Regions from separate parts of the Microbacterium sp. M1A1_1b genome, predicted to be linked through region 1. Evidence: predicted binding sites of a transcription regulator. Region 1 holds the regulator's gene; each other region holds the start of a gene.
The links. Region 1 encodes HrcA, which represses chaperone genes, less so after heat shock. Its sites were predicted from a motif close to TTNGCACTCGNNNNNNNCGAGTGCNAA; they were not measured.
Positions count from the first base shown of each region.

Region 2: groES (co-chaperone GroES) is a predicted target of HrcA. The motif match lies at 2,797-2,823, and genes of this name have one in related genera.
Region 3: groL (chaperonin GroEL) is a predicted target of HrcA. The motif match lies at 2,627-2,653, and genes of this name have one in related genera.

Region 1 covers NZ_JBKFAJ010000001.1:736,892-741,994, reverse strand. The annotation lists gene hemW (radical SAM family heme chaperone HemW) at 1-873, shown strand, start outside; gene ACLBWP_RS03715 (DUF4870 domain-containing protein) at 887-1,294, opposite strand; gene hrcA (heat-inducible transcriptional repressor HrcA) at 1,420-2,442, shown strand; gene dnaJ (molecular chaperone DnaJ) at 2,536-3,651, shown strand; gene ACLBWP_RS03700 (RsmE family RNA methyltransferase) at 3,651-4,481, shown strand; gene ACLBWP_RS03695 (histidine triad nucleotide-binding protein) at 4,523-4,864, shown strand; gene ACLBWP_RS03690 (PhoH family protein) at 4,854-5,103, shown strand, end outside.
Region 2 covers NZ_JBKFAJ010000004.1:333,289-338,391, reverse strand. The annotation lists gene ACLBWP_RS12190 (ABC transporter substrate-binding protein) at 1-1,113, shown strand, start outside; gene rarD (EamA family transporter RarD) at 1,324-2,265, opposite strand; gene groES (co-chaperone GroES) at 2,407-2,703, opposite strand; gene ACLBWP_RS12175 (class I SAM-dependent methyltransferase) at 2,851-4,056, shown strand; gene ACLBWP_RS12170 (DUF4190 domain-containing protein) at 4,139-4,909, opposite strand; gene tsaD (tRNA (adenosine(37)-N6)-threonylcarbamoyltransferase complex transferase subunit TsaD) at 4,977-5,103, opposite strand, start outside.
Region 3 covers NZ_JBKFAJ010000009.1:52,205-57,307, reverse strand. The annotation lists gene ACLBWP_RS16760 (DUF2332 family protein) at 1-1,029, shown strand, start outside; gene ACLBWP_RS16755 (DUF3263 domain-containing protein) at 1,146-1,430, shown strand; gene ACLBWP_RS16750 (LytR C-terminal domain-containing protein) at 1,460-1,999, shown strand; gene ACLBWP_RS16745 (cold-shock protein) at 2,258-2,461, shown strand; gene groL (chaperonin GroEL) at 2,743-4,365, shown strand; gene ACLBWP_RS16735 (hypothetical protein) at 4,780-5,103, shown strand, end outside.

The DNA of each region.
Region 1 (5,103 bases):
GGGGCAGAGGTCACGACCGAGGCGAACCCCGACTCGGTCGACGCGTCAGCACTCGAGACCCTGCGTGCCGGCGGGTTCAACCGGATGAGCTTCGGCATGCAGTCGGCGGTGCCGCACGTGCTCGCCACCCTCGACCGCACCCACGACCCGGAGCGCGTGCCGATCGTCGTCGACCTCGCGAAGCAGCTGGGGCTCGACGTCTCGCTCGACCTGATCTACTCGACGCCGGGGGAGTCCCTGGACGACTGGCGAACCTCGCTCGACGCGGCGATCGCCTGCGCCCCTGATCACGTGTCGGCGTACTCGCTCATCGTCGAGGACGGCACCGCGATGGGGCGTGCCGTCGCGCGCGGTGACCTGCCGGCACCGGATGACGACCTGGCCGCCGACATGTACGAGTTGGCCGACCAGGTCCTGGGGGACGCTGGCTACGGCTGGTACGAGGTCTCCAACTGGGCGCGCGGCGACGCGCACGCCAGCCGCCACAACCTGTCCTACTGGAAGGGCCACGACTGGTGGGGCATCGGCCCGGGCGCCCACTCCAGCGTGGCGGGCACCCGCTGGTGGAACGTCAAGCACCCGGCCGCGTACGCCGCCCGGGTGCTCGCCGACGCGTCACCGGCGGCGGGACGCGAGAGCATCGACGACGAGACACGCTACGTCGAGCGCGTGCTCCTCGCCGCGCGGGTCCGCGGTGAGCTGACGACCGACGACCTCCGCCCGCAGGCGCGTGGCCGGGTCGCGGGCCTCATCGCACGGGGACTCGTGGACGGCCGCAGTGCGCTCGGCCGGCCGGGTGCCCCCGGCCGGCTCGAACTCACCCTGCGGGGCCGGCTGCTCGCCGACGCGGTGGTGCGCGAGCTGCTCGACTAGCGGCGGGCCGGGCTCACTGCTTGACGAACTCGATCGCCAGCGGGTAGCGGTAGTGCCGGCCCTGGTTGGCGGCGACCGCGGCGATGATCCCGAACACGATCGTGACCACGCGCACGGCCAGGATGATCAGCACGCCGATCCCCAGCCAGCTCGTGATCGCACCGATCGCGTCGGCGATCGCCATCGTGATGTAGAAGTTCAGCGCGACGCGCGTGTGCTCGCGGACGAACTGTCCCCGGTCACGCAGCACGAGGTACGCCACGAGCGGCGCGACGAAGCTGAAGAAGATGCCGCCGATGTGCGTCAGCGTCGCCCAGAGGCGCTGGTCTTCCGGGGTCATCGGTTGCGGCGGCTGGTACTGCCCCCCGCCGGGCTGCTGTCCGTAGCCCTGGGGTCCGTTCGGCGGCTGTCCGTAGCTCATGGCCGACAGCGTATCGACACCGGTGCGCTGGAGTGTGGGGACGTCGGTGCCCGGGCGTAGGATCAGCACTCGACACGTCCGAGTGCCAGAGCCCGTGCACCGCCAGTCCGACAGGAAGGATCCCGATGGTCAGTGAACGTTCCCTCGAGGTCCTCAAGGCCATCGTGCGTGACTACGTCGCCTCGCGCGAGCCCGTCGGCTCGAAGACCATCGTCGAGCGTCACGCGTTCGGGGTCAGCGCGGCGACGATCCGCAACGACATGGCCCTGCTCGAGGACGAACAGCTCATCATCGCGCCGCACACGTCGTCCGGGCGGGTCCCCACGGACAAGGGCTACCGGCTGTTCGTCGACCACCTGGCCGCTGCCCGGCCCCTGTCGAGCGCGCAGCGTCAGGCCATCGAGACCTTCCTGGGCGCGTCGAACGACCTCGACGACGTCCTGAGCCGCACGGTGCGGCTGCTCAGCCAGCTGACCAACCAGGTCGCCCTGGTGCAGTACCCGTCGATGGCGCGCGCACGGGTCCAGCACGTCGAACTCGTCCGCCTCGGCGACACCCGGCTCATGGTCGTCCTGATCACCGACACCGCCCGCGTCGAGCAGCGCGTGCTCGAGACCGACGTCGGCCTCGACGAACCGGCCCTGGGCGAACTGCGCGCCGTGCTCAACGGTGCGTCCGTCGGGCTGTTGCTGCACGACGTCCCCGCGGCACTCCGAGCGGTCCCCGCGCAGATCCGCCCCGAGTCGCAGACCCTGGCCGGGGTCGTCGTGGCGACGCTCATCGAGCAGGTCGCGGCCAACCGGCAGGACCGCCTGCTGATGGCGGGCGCTGCCAACCTGGCCAAGAGCGAGTCGGACTTCTCCGGCGGGCTGTTCCCCGTGCTCGAAGCGATCGAGGAACAGGTGACCCTGCTCCGGTTGTTCGGGGAGATGCAGCTCGACGACGCCGCCGTCACGGCACGGATCGGCGTCGAGAACGCCGAGTACGGGCTCGATGCCACCAGCATCGTCGCCGGCGGGTACGTCGCGGCCGGCGGCGAGGTCGCCCGGCTGGGCGTCCTCGGGCCGACCCGCATGGACTACGGGTCGAACATGGCCGCGGTCCGCGCGGTCGCGCGGTACCTGTCCAGGCTGCTCGGAGAGAATTGACGACCATCCCGGGGACGGGCGCGACCAGGCGGACGCGCCCCGGGCCTCCAGACCGATCCATCCACACGACCGACGAAACCTCCTGAGGAACACGTGGCAGACCACTACGACGTCCTCGGTGTCCCGCGCGACGCGGCCGACGCCGACATCAAGAAGGCGTACCGACGCCTCGCGCGCGAACTCCACCCCGACGTGAACCCGAGCCCCGACGCGGCCGAGCGCTTCAAGGACGTGACGCACGCGTACGACGTGCTGAGCGACCCCGAGCAGCGCCGGCGCTACGACGCCGGCCCCTCGGCCGACAGCCCCTTCGGTGGTGGCGGTGCCGGCGGGTTCAGCGACATCTTCGACGCCTTCTTCGGTGGCGGTGCCGGCGGCGGACGCGGCAGCGGCCCCCGCAGCCGCGCCGAGCGGGGGCAGGACGCCCTGCTGCGCATCGAGGTCGACCTGGACGAGGTGGTCTTCGGCACGCACAAGGACGTCGAGGTCGACACCGCGGTGCTCTGCGAGACGTGCAACGGCTCGTGCTGCGCGCCCGGCACCGGTCCGCGCACCTGCGACATCTGCGGCGGGTCGGGCTCGATCCAGCGTCAGGTCCGCTCGCTGCTCGGCAACGTGGTCACCAGCGCACCGTGCGGCACCTGCCGTGGCTACGGCACGGTCATCCCGAACCCGTGCCCGACCTGCCAGGGCCAGGGGCGCGTCCGCGCGCGTCGGACCATCCCGGTCGACGTGCCCGCCGGCGTCGACTCCGGCCTGCGCCTGCAGATGTCCGGGCAGGGCGAGGTCGGTCCCGCCGGCGGACCCTCGGGTGACCTGTTCCTCGAGATCCGCGTGCGGCACCACGACGTCTTCAGCCGCGACGGCGACGACCTGCTCGCCACCCTCGAGGTCGCGATGACCGACGCCGTGCTCGGCACGACCACGACGATCGACGGCCTGGACGGACCGGTCGAGCTCGAGATCCGTCCGGGTGTGCAGAGCGCCGACGTGCTCGTGCTCAAGGACCGCGGCGTCACGAAGCTGCGCGGGAACGGCCGCGGCGACCTGCGCGTCGGCGTGCAGGTCGTCACGCCGACCAAGCTCTCGCACAAGGAGCGCGGTCTGGTGGAGCAGCTGGCGAAGTCGCACAAGGCCGCGCCACCGCAGCTCGCCCGCTTCCAGCAGGGCATGTTCGGCAAGCTGCGCGACCGCTTCTTCAACTTCTGATGGCATCGCTCTACCTGGTCGACTCGCTCGACGGCGCGACCGTCGGCGGCGCGGTGACGCTCGACGGCGCCGAGGGCCGGCACGCGGTCACCGTGTCCCGGGTCCGCGTCGGGGAGACCCTGCGCATCTCGGACGGTCAGGGCACCGTCGTGGTGGGACCGGTGGCGTCCGTGGACCGGGACACGCTCGTGCTGACCGTCGCGTCGCTCGACACCTCGCCGGTGCCGGTCCCGTTGCTGACGCTCGTGCAGGCACTGGCCAAGGGCGGCCGCGACGAGATGGCAGTGCAGGCTGCGACCGAGATCGGGGTCGACCGGGTGGTGCCGTGGTCGGCCGCGCGCAGCGTCGCACGGTGGGAGGGCCCGAAGGTCGCGAAGGGGCAGGCCCGGTGGGCGGCGATCGCGCACGAGGCGGCGAAGCAGGCGATCCGCTCGCGGGTGCCGTCGGTGTCGGCGCCCGTGACGACGGCAGCGCTGGCGGGGTCGGTGGCCGCCGGTGGTCATGGTGCGTCGGGTGCGTCCGGTGCGCCCGGTCCATCGGGTCCGTCCGGCGCGTCCGGTGCGTCCGGTGCGTCCGGTCTGGAGGCCCGGGTCGTCATGGTCGTGCTCGACCCGACCGCCACGGTGCGGCTCGCGACCTGGGAACCGCCGTCCGACGCGACCGAGATCGTCCTGGTCGTCGGGCCCGAAGGGGGCATCGACGGCTCGGAGCTCGACCGGCTCGAAGCCGCTGGTGCCGTCCGGGTCCGGCTCGGCGACACGGTGCTGCGGACCTCCACCGCCGGTCCGGCCGCCCTCGCGGTGCTGCAGGCCCGGCTCGGACGCTGGTGACGCCCGGTGTGCCGGTCGGTGGCGCGTCCTACGATGGGACCATGAGCAGCGTCTTCTCGAAGATCATCGCGCGTGAGATCCCGGCGACCGTCGTCGCCGAGGACGACCGGGTCATCGCGTTCGAGGACGTCGCCCCGAAGGCGCCCGTGCACGTGCTCGTCGTCCCCAAGACCGAGGACTACGCCAACGTGACCGAGCTCGCCGCCGGGGATCCCGGACTCCTCGCCCACATCGTGGCCACCGCACAGCGCATCGCCGACGAGCGCGCTGGCGGACAGTACCGTCTCGTCTTCAACACCGGCGAAGCCGCCGGACAGACCGTGTTCCACGTGCACGCGCACGTACTCGCAGGCGACCTGCAGGAAGGCACCCTTGCCAGCTGACGAATCCGCACCCACCGAGACCGAAGCGGTCTCGGAACTCAGCGTCGACGGGATCGCGATGGTCCAGCTCCTCGGTCCGCAGGACCGGTTGCTCAAGACCGTCGAACGCCAGTACCCGGGTGTCCGGGTCCTGGTCCGTGGCAACGAGGTCTCCCTCACCGGCCCGGAGCGCGACGTGGCCCGTGCCCGCGCGCTCGTCGACGAGCTCGTCGGCATGGTCAAGCGTGGCCAGGACATCG
Region 2 (5,103 bases), on a different contig from region 1:
CTGAACCCGCCGGCCGAGTCCGGCGTGGGTCTCGCCGTCGACGACATCAACGCAGCGGGCGGTGTGCTGGACAAGGACGTCTCGATCGACCCGCAGACCGACTCGGGTGACAGCACGGACATGACCGTCTCGAGTTCGGCAGCGACCAAGCTCGTCAACGCGAAGGTTCCCGTGGCGATCGGCGCCGAGTCGTCCTCGGTCACGCTGAACGTGATCGACCAGCTCACCAGCAGCTGCATCGTGGAGATCTCCCCCGCCAACACCGCGACCGACCTGTCCGGCTACTCGTCGTACTACTACCGGACCGCTCCGCCGGACTCGGTGCAGGGTTCCGCGCTCGGGCAGCTCATCACGGGTGACGGCAACGCCAAGGTGGCGTTCATCGTCTTCAACGACACGTACGGCACGGGCCTGCGCAACTCGGTGCAGGAAGCGATCGAGTCGTCCGGCGGCCAGGTCGTCTACGGCGGCAAGGGCAAGGGCCAGGAGTTCCCGCCCGGACAGACCACGTTCTCGTCCGAGGTGACCGCGGCACTGGCCGCCAAGCCGGACGCGATCGTCGTGCTGGCGTTCGACGAGACGAAGTCGATCGTCCCCGAGCTCGTCTCGCAGGGCTGGGACATGTCGAAGACCTACATGTCGGACGGCAACACCGCCGACTACGCCAAGGACTTCGACCCGGGCACGCTGAACGGTGCACAGGGCACGATCCCCGGCGCCTCGCCCAAGGACGACCTGAAGCAGCGTCTGGTCGCGTACTACAAGAAGTCGTCCGGCAAGGACCTCGCTGACTTCTCGTACGCCGCCGAGTCCTACGACGCCACCACCCTGGCCGCGCTGGCCGCGGTGAAGGGCAAGGGCACCGACGCCGGCACCATCCAGGCCAACATGGACAAGGTGTCCGGGGCCGACGGCGGCACCGAGTGCTCGACGTTCGCCGACTGCAAGAAGCTGCTCGACGGCGGCAAGGACATCCACTACACGGGCCCGTCGGGCATCGGTCCGTTCGACGCGAACAACGACCCGTCCAGCGCCTACATCGGCATCTACAAGTTCGACGGGGACAACAAGCCCGTCTACCAGAGCGCCATCCAGGGCTCGGTCAAGAAGTAACACGCGTCACCAGGACGGCCCCGGCAGCACTGCTGTCGGGGCCGTTCCGCGTCCGGCGGCGGCGGGCTCTGCCGTCGCCGAGTCTCGGGCCCGTGGACAGATTGCGGCGTCCGGACGCCGCAATCTGTCCGCCATGCCGAGACTCGGCGCACGGGCCGGACGGTGAACGGCGGCGGGCAGCAGGCGGACGGGAGGCCCGGGCCGGCTCCGTCAGGCGGCTGCCGCGGGCAGCGGGGCGCGCCGGGCGCGCCGGTTCGCCACGAACGAGTCGGTGGTCAGGATCAGCAGCGCGAGCCACACGATCGCGAAGCCGGTCCACCGCGACGGGCTCATCGCCTCGTGCTGGACGGCCACGCCCACGACGAGCTGCATCACCGGGGTCAGGTACTGCGTCAGCCCGAGCGTCGACAGCGACAGCCGGCGGGCCGAGGACGCGAACAGCAGCAGCGGCACCGCGGTCGCCGGGCCCGCGGCGACCATGATCAGCGCGTGCACCCAGCCGGCGCTGCCGAAGGTGATCCCGCCGCCCAGCCCCGTCAGTCCCATCACCACGAGGGCGACGACCGCGACGGGGGTGAGCCACATCGTCTCCATCGTCAGCCCGCTCAGCGCGTCGACCGTGCCACCGACGCGCTTCTTCACCAGGCCGTACAGCCCGAACGAGAACGCCAGCACGATCGAGATCCACGGCATCTGCCCGTACCCGACGGCGATCACCACGACGGCCACGATGCTGATGCCGACCGCCACCCACTGCGCCGGCCGCAGGCGCTCGCGCAGCAGCACGACGCCCAGCGCGATCGTGACGAGCGGGTTGATGAAGTACCCGAGCGCGGCCTCGACCGTGTGGCCGGTCGTCGTCGCGAGGACGTACACGGTCCAGTTCACGACGATGAGCACCGCGGCGACCGCCATGACGCCCATCACCCGGCGTTGCGCGACCAGCGAGCGGGTCCGGCGCCACGAGCGGGTGACGGCGATGCCGACGGCGCAGAACCCCAGCCCGAAGACGATCCGCCAGGCGACGATCTCGAACGCGCCGGCGGGAGCCATCGCGGTGAACAGCAGCGGCATGAGCCCCCAGAGCCCGTAGGCCACGACGGCCTGCAGGACCCCGACGGATGCTTCGCTCCTGGCCACGCGCTCACTCACCCGGCAATGCTACGGACGTGCGCCGACAGGACGACGCAGGCCGGGCCTCCAGGACGGCCACCGCGCCCCGCGACCGGAACGGCGAACGCCCCGCCGGTCCGGGGACCGACGGGGCGTTCGACGAGGAGCTGAGCCTCGGGCTCAGTGCTCGATGACGGCGAGGACGTCGCGAGCGGACAGGACCAGCAGGTCCTCGCCCGAGTACTTGACCTCGGTGCCGCCGTACTTCGAGTAGATGACCTTGTCGCCGACGGCGACGTCGAGCGGGACGCGGTTGCCGTTGTCGTCGATGCGACCCGGACCCACGGCCACGACCTCGCCCTCCTGCGGCTTCTCCTTCGCGGTGTCCGGGATGACGAGACCGGACGCAGTGGTCTGCTCCGCCTCGACCTGACGGATGACGATGCGATCTTCGAGCGGCTTGATGGTGACGGCCACGGTGACCTCTTCTTTCTCGGTACTGACTCGGTAGAGATGAAAACCGGTTGGCACTAGACACACGAGAGTGCCAGGTCCAACTGTAGGGGGCCGCTGGCACTCGGTCAATCCGAGTGCCAGGACTCCCGTCGATGGGAGGATCGTCTCATGGACGCCACCGAACTCGCACAGCTGCTGACGCCGGACGGCATGGCGCTGCTCGACCGGACCCCCGCGGTCTCCGACGGCGGTGAGATCGTCCGGGTGGTCGCACGGCTCCGCAGCGAGGGGCACGACCCGGCGCTCGTCTCCGCGGTCCTGACCCAGGCGAAACTGCGGCAGAAGGCCCGCGGCAAGTTCGGCGACTTCGCCAGCCGGATGCTGTTCACCGAGGCCGGCCTCGAGCAGGCGACACGGCTGTCGGTCGCCGCGCAGCACGCCGGGCGCTTCGCCGCTGCCGGGCTGCGCCGGGTGGCGGACCTGGGCTGCGGCATCGGCGGGGACGCGATGGCGATGGCCGCGCTCGACCTCGACGTCACCGCCGTCGACCGCGACGAGGTCACGGCGGCCGTCGCGACCCACAACCTGGCGCTGTGGGACGACGCCCGCGTCGAGCTCGGCGACGCGGGCACGTTCGACCTGTCCCGCGTGGACGGCGTCTGGATGGACCCGGCCCGACGCACGAGCGGCCACACGAACACCCGCCGACTGGCCGACCCCGACGACTGGTCCCCGTCGCTCGACACGGTGTTCGCCGCCGCCACCACGACCCCGACCGGCGTGAAGCTCGGCCCCGGCATCGACCGCGACCTGATCCCCGACGCGGCCGAGGCGCAGTGGACGTCCGTCGACCGCGAGGTCGTCGAGCTCGCCCTGTGGTTCGGGCCCCTCGCCCGCCCGGGCATCCGACGCGCAGCGACCGTGATCGGCGCCCACGGCATCGCCGAGCTCACGGGCGACGCCGACGCCCCGGACGTCGGGGTCGGCCCGATCGGCGCGTACCTCTACGAACCCGACGGTGCCGTCATCCGGGCCCGGCTGATCGGTGACCTGGCACGGTCGATCGAGGGGAACATGCTGTCGGACGGGATCGCGTACGTGACGAGCGACCAGGCCGTGACGACGCCGTTCGCGCAGGGGTTCCGGGTGCTCGACACCCTGCCGCTCGACGTCAAGCAGCTCAGCGCTCGGCTGGCGGCCGACGGCGTGGGCACCGTGGAGATCAAGAAGCGCGGGGTCGACGTCGACCCCGCGCAGTTCCGGAAGCGCCTGCGGCTGCGCGGCGGCACCCGGCAGGTGACGCTGGTGCTGACCCGCCTGGAGGGCCGCCACACCGCGGTGCTGTGCGAACGGCTCCCACAGGCGGCCAGCTGATCGGACAGCGAGCCGAGGACCGCGGGCCGTTGGCCGCGGTCGACGGTGCCGCGTCGGCCTCGCCGGCCCGTCGGCCGGTCCGTCAGAGGACGAAGGCGCCCGAGTTCGAACCGGAGTCGTAGTCGGAGTAGTTGGCGGACTGCCCGATCGCGAAGACGACCACGGCGATCCACAGGATCCACAGGCCGAGCATGACCCAGCCGGCGATGATGCCGGTGAGCGCCAGACCGCGGCCCCGTTCGCCGCTCTGCTTGATCTTGCCGAGAGCGACGTGGCCGAGGATCGCCCCGGCCGGACCGAGCAGGACCGCGATGAAGAACAGCGGGATCGCGCCGAGGCCGAACACGATCGACAGGATCGCCAGCAGGTTCGTCTTGGGCTGCTGGGCGTAGGGCTGGTACGCCGAGGCGGCGTAGGGGTTCTGCTGCCCCTGCTGCGCGTACGGGTTGTACTGCTGCTGCCCGGGCTGCTGGGCGTACTGGCCGGGCTGGGCGTACTGGCCGGGCTGACCGTTCTGGCCCTGCTGGCCGTACTGACCCGACTGGCCGTACTGGCCCGACTGGTCGTACTGACCGGGCTGGCCGTACTGACCCGGCTGGCTGTACTGGCCAGGCTGCGGCGCCGAGGGGTTCTGCGGGGCCCCGTACTGCGGCTGGGCCGGCTGCTGCGGCTGCTGCCCGTACTGCGGCTGGGCCGGCTGCTGCGGCTGCTGCTGTCCGTACGGCTGCTGCTGGGTGTTCTGGCCGTACCCGTTCGGCTCGGCGGCGGATCCGGGGGCGGGAGTCGACGCATCCGGGCGCTGCCCGTCCGGCTGCTGCTCGCCCGGCTTCGGCCACTGGTTCTGATCGGACACGTTGCACCCCTCCCGACGACCCGTGCGGCCGTCGACAGGAATCCTCCCACAGCCGGCAGCCGCCGGTTCAGACCTGGACGGTCGTCACCGGCAGCGTGGAGTCCGCTGCCAGGCCGAGGTCGCTCGGCGGATGCCCCTCGGCGACCAGCCGGGCACCGACCGCGGCGATCATCGCACCGTTGTCCGTGCACAGG
Region 3 (5,103 bases), on a different contig from region 1:
GCCGCCGTGTCGCCGGCCTACGCTGCGTGGGCGCGGTCGCTCGACGACGACCTGGTCGCGATGCTCGAGCAGCTCCCGCCGACCCAGCGGCAGCCGGAGCTGCTGTTCGCGGTCGCACGGTCGCTCGGCGCCGACCCGTCGGACCCGGCAGCGCTGCGCGCCCTCGGACAGGAGGCCCGGCCCGCGCTGGTCACGGCCCTCGCCACCGCCACGGTGCAGGCCAACGACCCGCGGCGGCTCGGTCCCGTCGTGCCGGTCGTCGCGATGGTCGCCAGGTCCGTCGACCGGCCGCTCGGCCTGGTGGACGTCGGCGCGTCCGCGGGCCTGTGCTCGATCCCGGACCGCGTGACCCTGGACTACCGCGTCGCAGACGGCGCCGACCCCGATCGCACCCCTCTCGCGACATCGCACCCCGGTGCGCGGGGGCGCGACGTCCGGCAGGGGGTGCGACACCGCACCGTCCGGATGCACACCGCGCCCGCGGACCCGTCGATCCACCTGGTCGCCGACGCCTGGGGAGCGCTGCCGGCGCCGGCCACGGCGCCGATCCGCATCGCCGCGCGGGTCGCCCTCGACCCCCACCCCATCGACCCGGCCGCGCCGGACGCCCTCGACCGGCTGGTGCAGGCGGTGCCGCCCGAGGCCCTGGACCGCATCGCCCTGATGCGATCGGCGATGTCGGCGACGCTCGCCGTGCCTCCTGTCCGCATCACCGGCCGTGTGCCGGACGACCTCGACGCCGCGATCGACGCGCTGCCCGATGGCTGCGAGCCCCTCGTCCTGACCACCGGCACCCTGGTCTACGTGCCGGGAGCCGAACGGCAACGGTTCGTCGACCGGATCCGCGAGCGCGGCGTGCGGTGGATCGCGCTCGAGCGCACCGGCATCCTGCGCGACGTGGCGGCCACACTGCCCGACGACGTCGACCCCGCCGACCCGGACGCCTTCGCGACGCTCTCGCTCGACGGCGTCGCGGTCGCGGTGTCCGACGCGTTCGGCACACGCGTGCGGTGGATCCGCGCGGTCTGAGAACCCCCAGGGCCGATTCCGCGACAGTCCAGGGCCATGCCAGGGTCGGCATCGACCGCGCCCCTACGATGTGCGAGACCTGTTCCCCGAACGCGATCGGACCCGTCGTGACCACCATGCCCGCGGACGAGCTCAGCGAGCTCGCCAAGCACGTGCTCGCGTTCGAGCACGAACGGGCACGGCACGACCGGACGAAAGAGGCGGAGATCCGGGTCGAGTTCGACATGTCGCCGGCGCGCTACTACCAGGTGCTCAACCGCGTGATCGACTCGCCGGCCGCGCTCGCCCACGACCCGCAGCTCGTCGGACGCCTGCAGCGGCTGCGCCGGTCGCGCACCGCGGCGCGTGCGGCGCGCAGCTTCGCCCTGCCGGGTGCCAACGGAACCGAAGAGGAACGATGACGAGATTCCCCCATGACCGTTTCGACGACGTGACCGACGGTCCGCGTGTCGGGGCGCACCGTGGCATGCACCGTCGTGGTCGCGGATGGATCGCGTTCGCCTGGGCCGCCCTGGCCACCGGGGTGCTGGTCGGCATCGGCGTGCTGGTGCTGGCGCTGCTGAACGGCAGCTACTCGTTCTCGGGGTCGGACGCGTCGTCCTCACCGTCGGCGTCCTCGTCCGCGTCGGCATCGGCGTCCCCCTCGGAGTCGTCGTCGCCGTCGACCCCCGCAGCGGCCACGCCGGCCGACCAGGGCAGCACGACGCTCGTCGTCCTGAACGGCACCTCGACCGCGGGACTCGCGGCGAAGGGCACGAGCACGCTGACCACGGCGGGGTGGAAGGTCACGTCGAGCGGCAACGCGGGCACGACCGGCACGGCGTCGACCATCGTGTACTACCAGCAGGAGTCACAGAAGGCCCTCGCCGAAGGGATCGCGAAGTCCCTCGGAACGACCGCGGTGGAACAGTCCGCTGCATTCCCGAACGCAGACGTCAGTGTCGTGCTGGGGGCTGACTACACCGGTTGATCCGTGGCAGTCGGCGCATTCGGGACCGCATTTGTGACGATCGTGTTTCCGGCACGTTGAGTTCCGGCGGCGGGTACCGGAAATGTCCGTCACACCGCTTGCCCGTGGGCTGTTCCTGATTAGAGTCACAAGTGGTCACCGGAGTGATCGCAATGTCGTCGGACCTCGGTACGCACGATGCGCACCACCCTGGACCCGACGGCGTCACCCGACGGCCCCGTCGTTCGCGACAAGCAGTACCGCAGGGAGCAACAGATCATGGCCAACGGAACCGTCAAGTGGTTCAACGCTGAGAAGGGCTTCGGCTTCATCACCGTCGATGGAGGGGGCCAGGACGTGTTCGTCCACTACTCGGCCATCGACATGAACGGCTACAAGGTCCTCGAGGAGGGCCAGGCAGTGACGTTCGACGTCGGCACGGGGTCGAAGGGCCCGCAGGCCGAGTCGGTCCGTCCGGCGTAGCCGCCGAACCACACGAGGAACGCGCCGTCCCCACCGGGGCGGCGCGTTCGTCGTGCCGGGTGTGCGTGCGTGCTCGTTGTGTCGGGCGTGTGCGGGCGTTCGTCGTGCCGGGACCCGCTGGTCGGTGCGTGTTGCACTCTCAGGGGTCGAGTGCCAGAATCGGGCTTGGCACTCGGTCGTACTGAGTGCCAGGTGCACCGGCTGACGCCGCGTGCGCAGGCGCTCGGTCACGCTGAGTGCCGGAAGACCCCCACGTTGTCCTGGAGGGACGAGAAACTCACATGGCAAAGATCATTGCTTTCGACGAAGAGGCCCGTCGTGGCCTCGAGCGCGGCCTGAACCAGCTGGCCGACGCCGTGAAGGTGACGCTCGGCCCGCGCGGCCGCAACGTCGTCCTCGAGAAGAAGTGGGGCGCCCCCACGATCACGAACGACGGTGTCTCCATCGCCAAGGAGATCGAGCTCGACGACCCGTACGAGAAGATCGGTGCCGAGCTCGTCAAGGAGGTCGCCAAGAAGACCGACGACGTCGCCGGTGACGGAACGACCACCGCGACCGTGCTCGCCCAGGCCCTGGTCCGCGAAGGCCTGCGCAACGTCGCAGCCGGCGCCGACCCCGTCTCGCTGAAGCGCGGCATCGAGAAGGCCGTCGCGGCCGTCTCGGACCAGCTGCTCGCGAACGCCAAGGAGATCGAGACCAAGGACCAGATCGCCGCCACCGCGTCGATCTCGGCCGCGGACCCGACCATCGGCGCGCTCATCGCCGAGGCGATCGACAAGGTCGGCAAGGAAGGCGTCGTCACCGTCGAGGAGTCGAACACCTTCGGCACCGAGCTCGAGCTCACCGAGGGCATGCGCTTCGACAAGGGCTACCTGTCGCAGTACTTCGTCACCGACCCCGAGCGTCAGGAAGCCGTCTTCGAAGACGCCTACATCCTGATCGTCAACTCGAAGATCTCGAACATCAAGGACCTGCTGCCGGTCGTCGACAAGGTGATCCAGGCAGGCAAGCAGCTCCTCATCATCGCCGAGGACGTCGACGGCGAGGCCCTGGCCACGCTCGTCGTGAACAAGATCCGCGGCATCTTCAAGTCCGTCGCCGTCAAGGCCCCGGGCTTCGGTGACCGTCGCAAGGCCATGCTGCAGGACATCGCGATCCTGACCGGTGGCCAGGTCATCTCCGAAGAGGTCGGCCTCAAGCTCGAGAACGCCACGCTCGACCTGCTGGGCAAGGCGCGCAAGGTCGTCATCACCAAGGACGAGACCACCATCGTCGAAGGTGCCGGCGACACCGAGCAGATCGCGGGCCGCGTCCGTCAGATCCGCTCCGAGATCGAGGCGACCGACTCCGACTACGACCGCGAGAAGCTCCAGGAGCGCCTCGCGAAGCTCGCCGGTGGCGTGGCCGTCATCAAGGCGGGTGCTGCGACCGAGGTCGAGCTCAAGGAGCGCAAGCACCGCATCGAGGACGCCGTCCGCAACGCCAAGGCCGCTGTGGAAGAGGGCATCGTCGCCGGCGGTGGCGTCGCCCTGATCCAGGCCGGCAAGGTCGCGCTCGACTCGCTCACCCTCGAGGGTGACGAGGCGACCGGTGCGAACATCGTCCGCGTGGCCATCGACGCGCCGCTCAAGCAGATCGCGCTCAACGCCGGTCTCGAGCCGGGTGTCGTGGCCGCCAAGGTCCGCGAGCTCGAAGCGGGCTGGGGCCTCAACGCCGCGACCGGCGAGTACGTCGACCTGATCGCCGCGGGCATCATCGACCCCGCCAAGGTCACGCGCTCGGCGCTGCAGAACGCTGCGTCGATCGCCGGTCTGTTCCTGACGACCGAGGTCGTCGTCGCCGACAAGCCCGAGCGCGCCGCGGCCGCTCCGGCTGGCGACCCGACGGGTGGCATGGACTTCTGATCCAGTCCTGACACGGAAGGGCCCTTGCACGCTGCGCGTGCGGGGGCCCTTCTGCGTGCCGGGGGCGGTGCCGGGAGCGGGTGCTGCCGCGTGCCGGGGCGGTGCCGGGGGCGGGGCTGCCGCGTGCCGGGGCTGCCGCGTGCCGGTCCGGAGCTCCCGCAACGACCGGTCACAACACCCCGCTCACGTCCGCTGAGCGGTCACGAACTGTCGGTCCGCCGGGCCTGGAGCGACGACGTGCGACCAGTCGGCGTCAGACCGCCGGTGATTCCTCACCGGTGAGATCGGCGGGTGGGCCCGGACGCGGCCAGAACACCGCTTCGAGGTCCTGCACAGGAGGCTCGGCACGCCTGGTTCTCCACAGTTCCGTCCGACGAGCGGTTGCGACCACGGCGGTCGACGTCATGATCGAGGATGCCCCGCCTGCGACCCCTGCCCGGAGACCTCGGACGCGGAGCCTTCCGGGTCTCCGACGCCGCTGCCCTCGGAGTGAACGGCGAACGGCTCCGTCGTTCTGACCTGTCCGCTCCGGTGCACGGCGTTCGTGTCGCCATGGGCAACGAGGGATTCGCGTCGTTCATCGAGGCGCTGGCGCTCGTCATGCGTCCGGACCAGTTCTTCAGTCACACCACCGCGGCGCGACTGTGGGGTGCACCGCTTCCCCGCGCCGTGCAGGACGACCCGACGGTGCACGTGTCCACGACCGCGGATGGAGCTCGGATGCGTCGGCCCAACGTC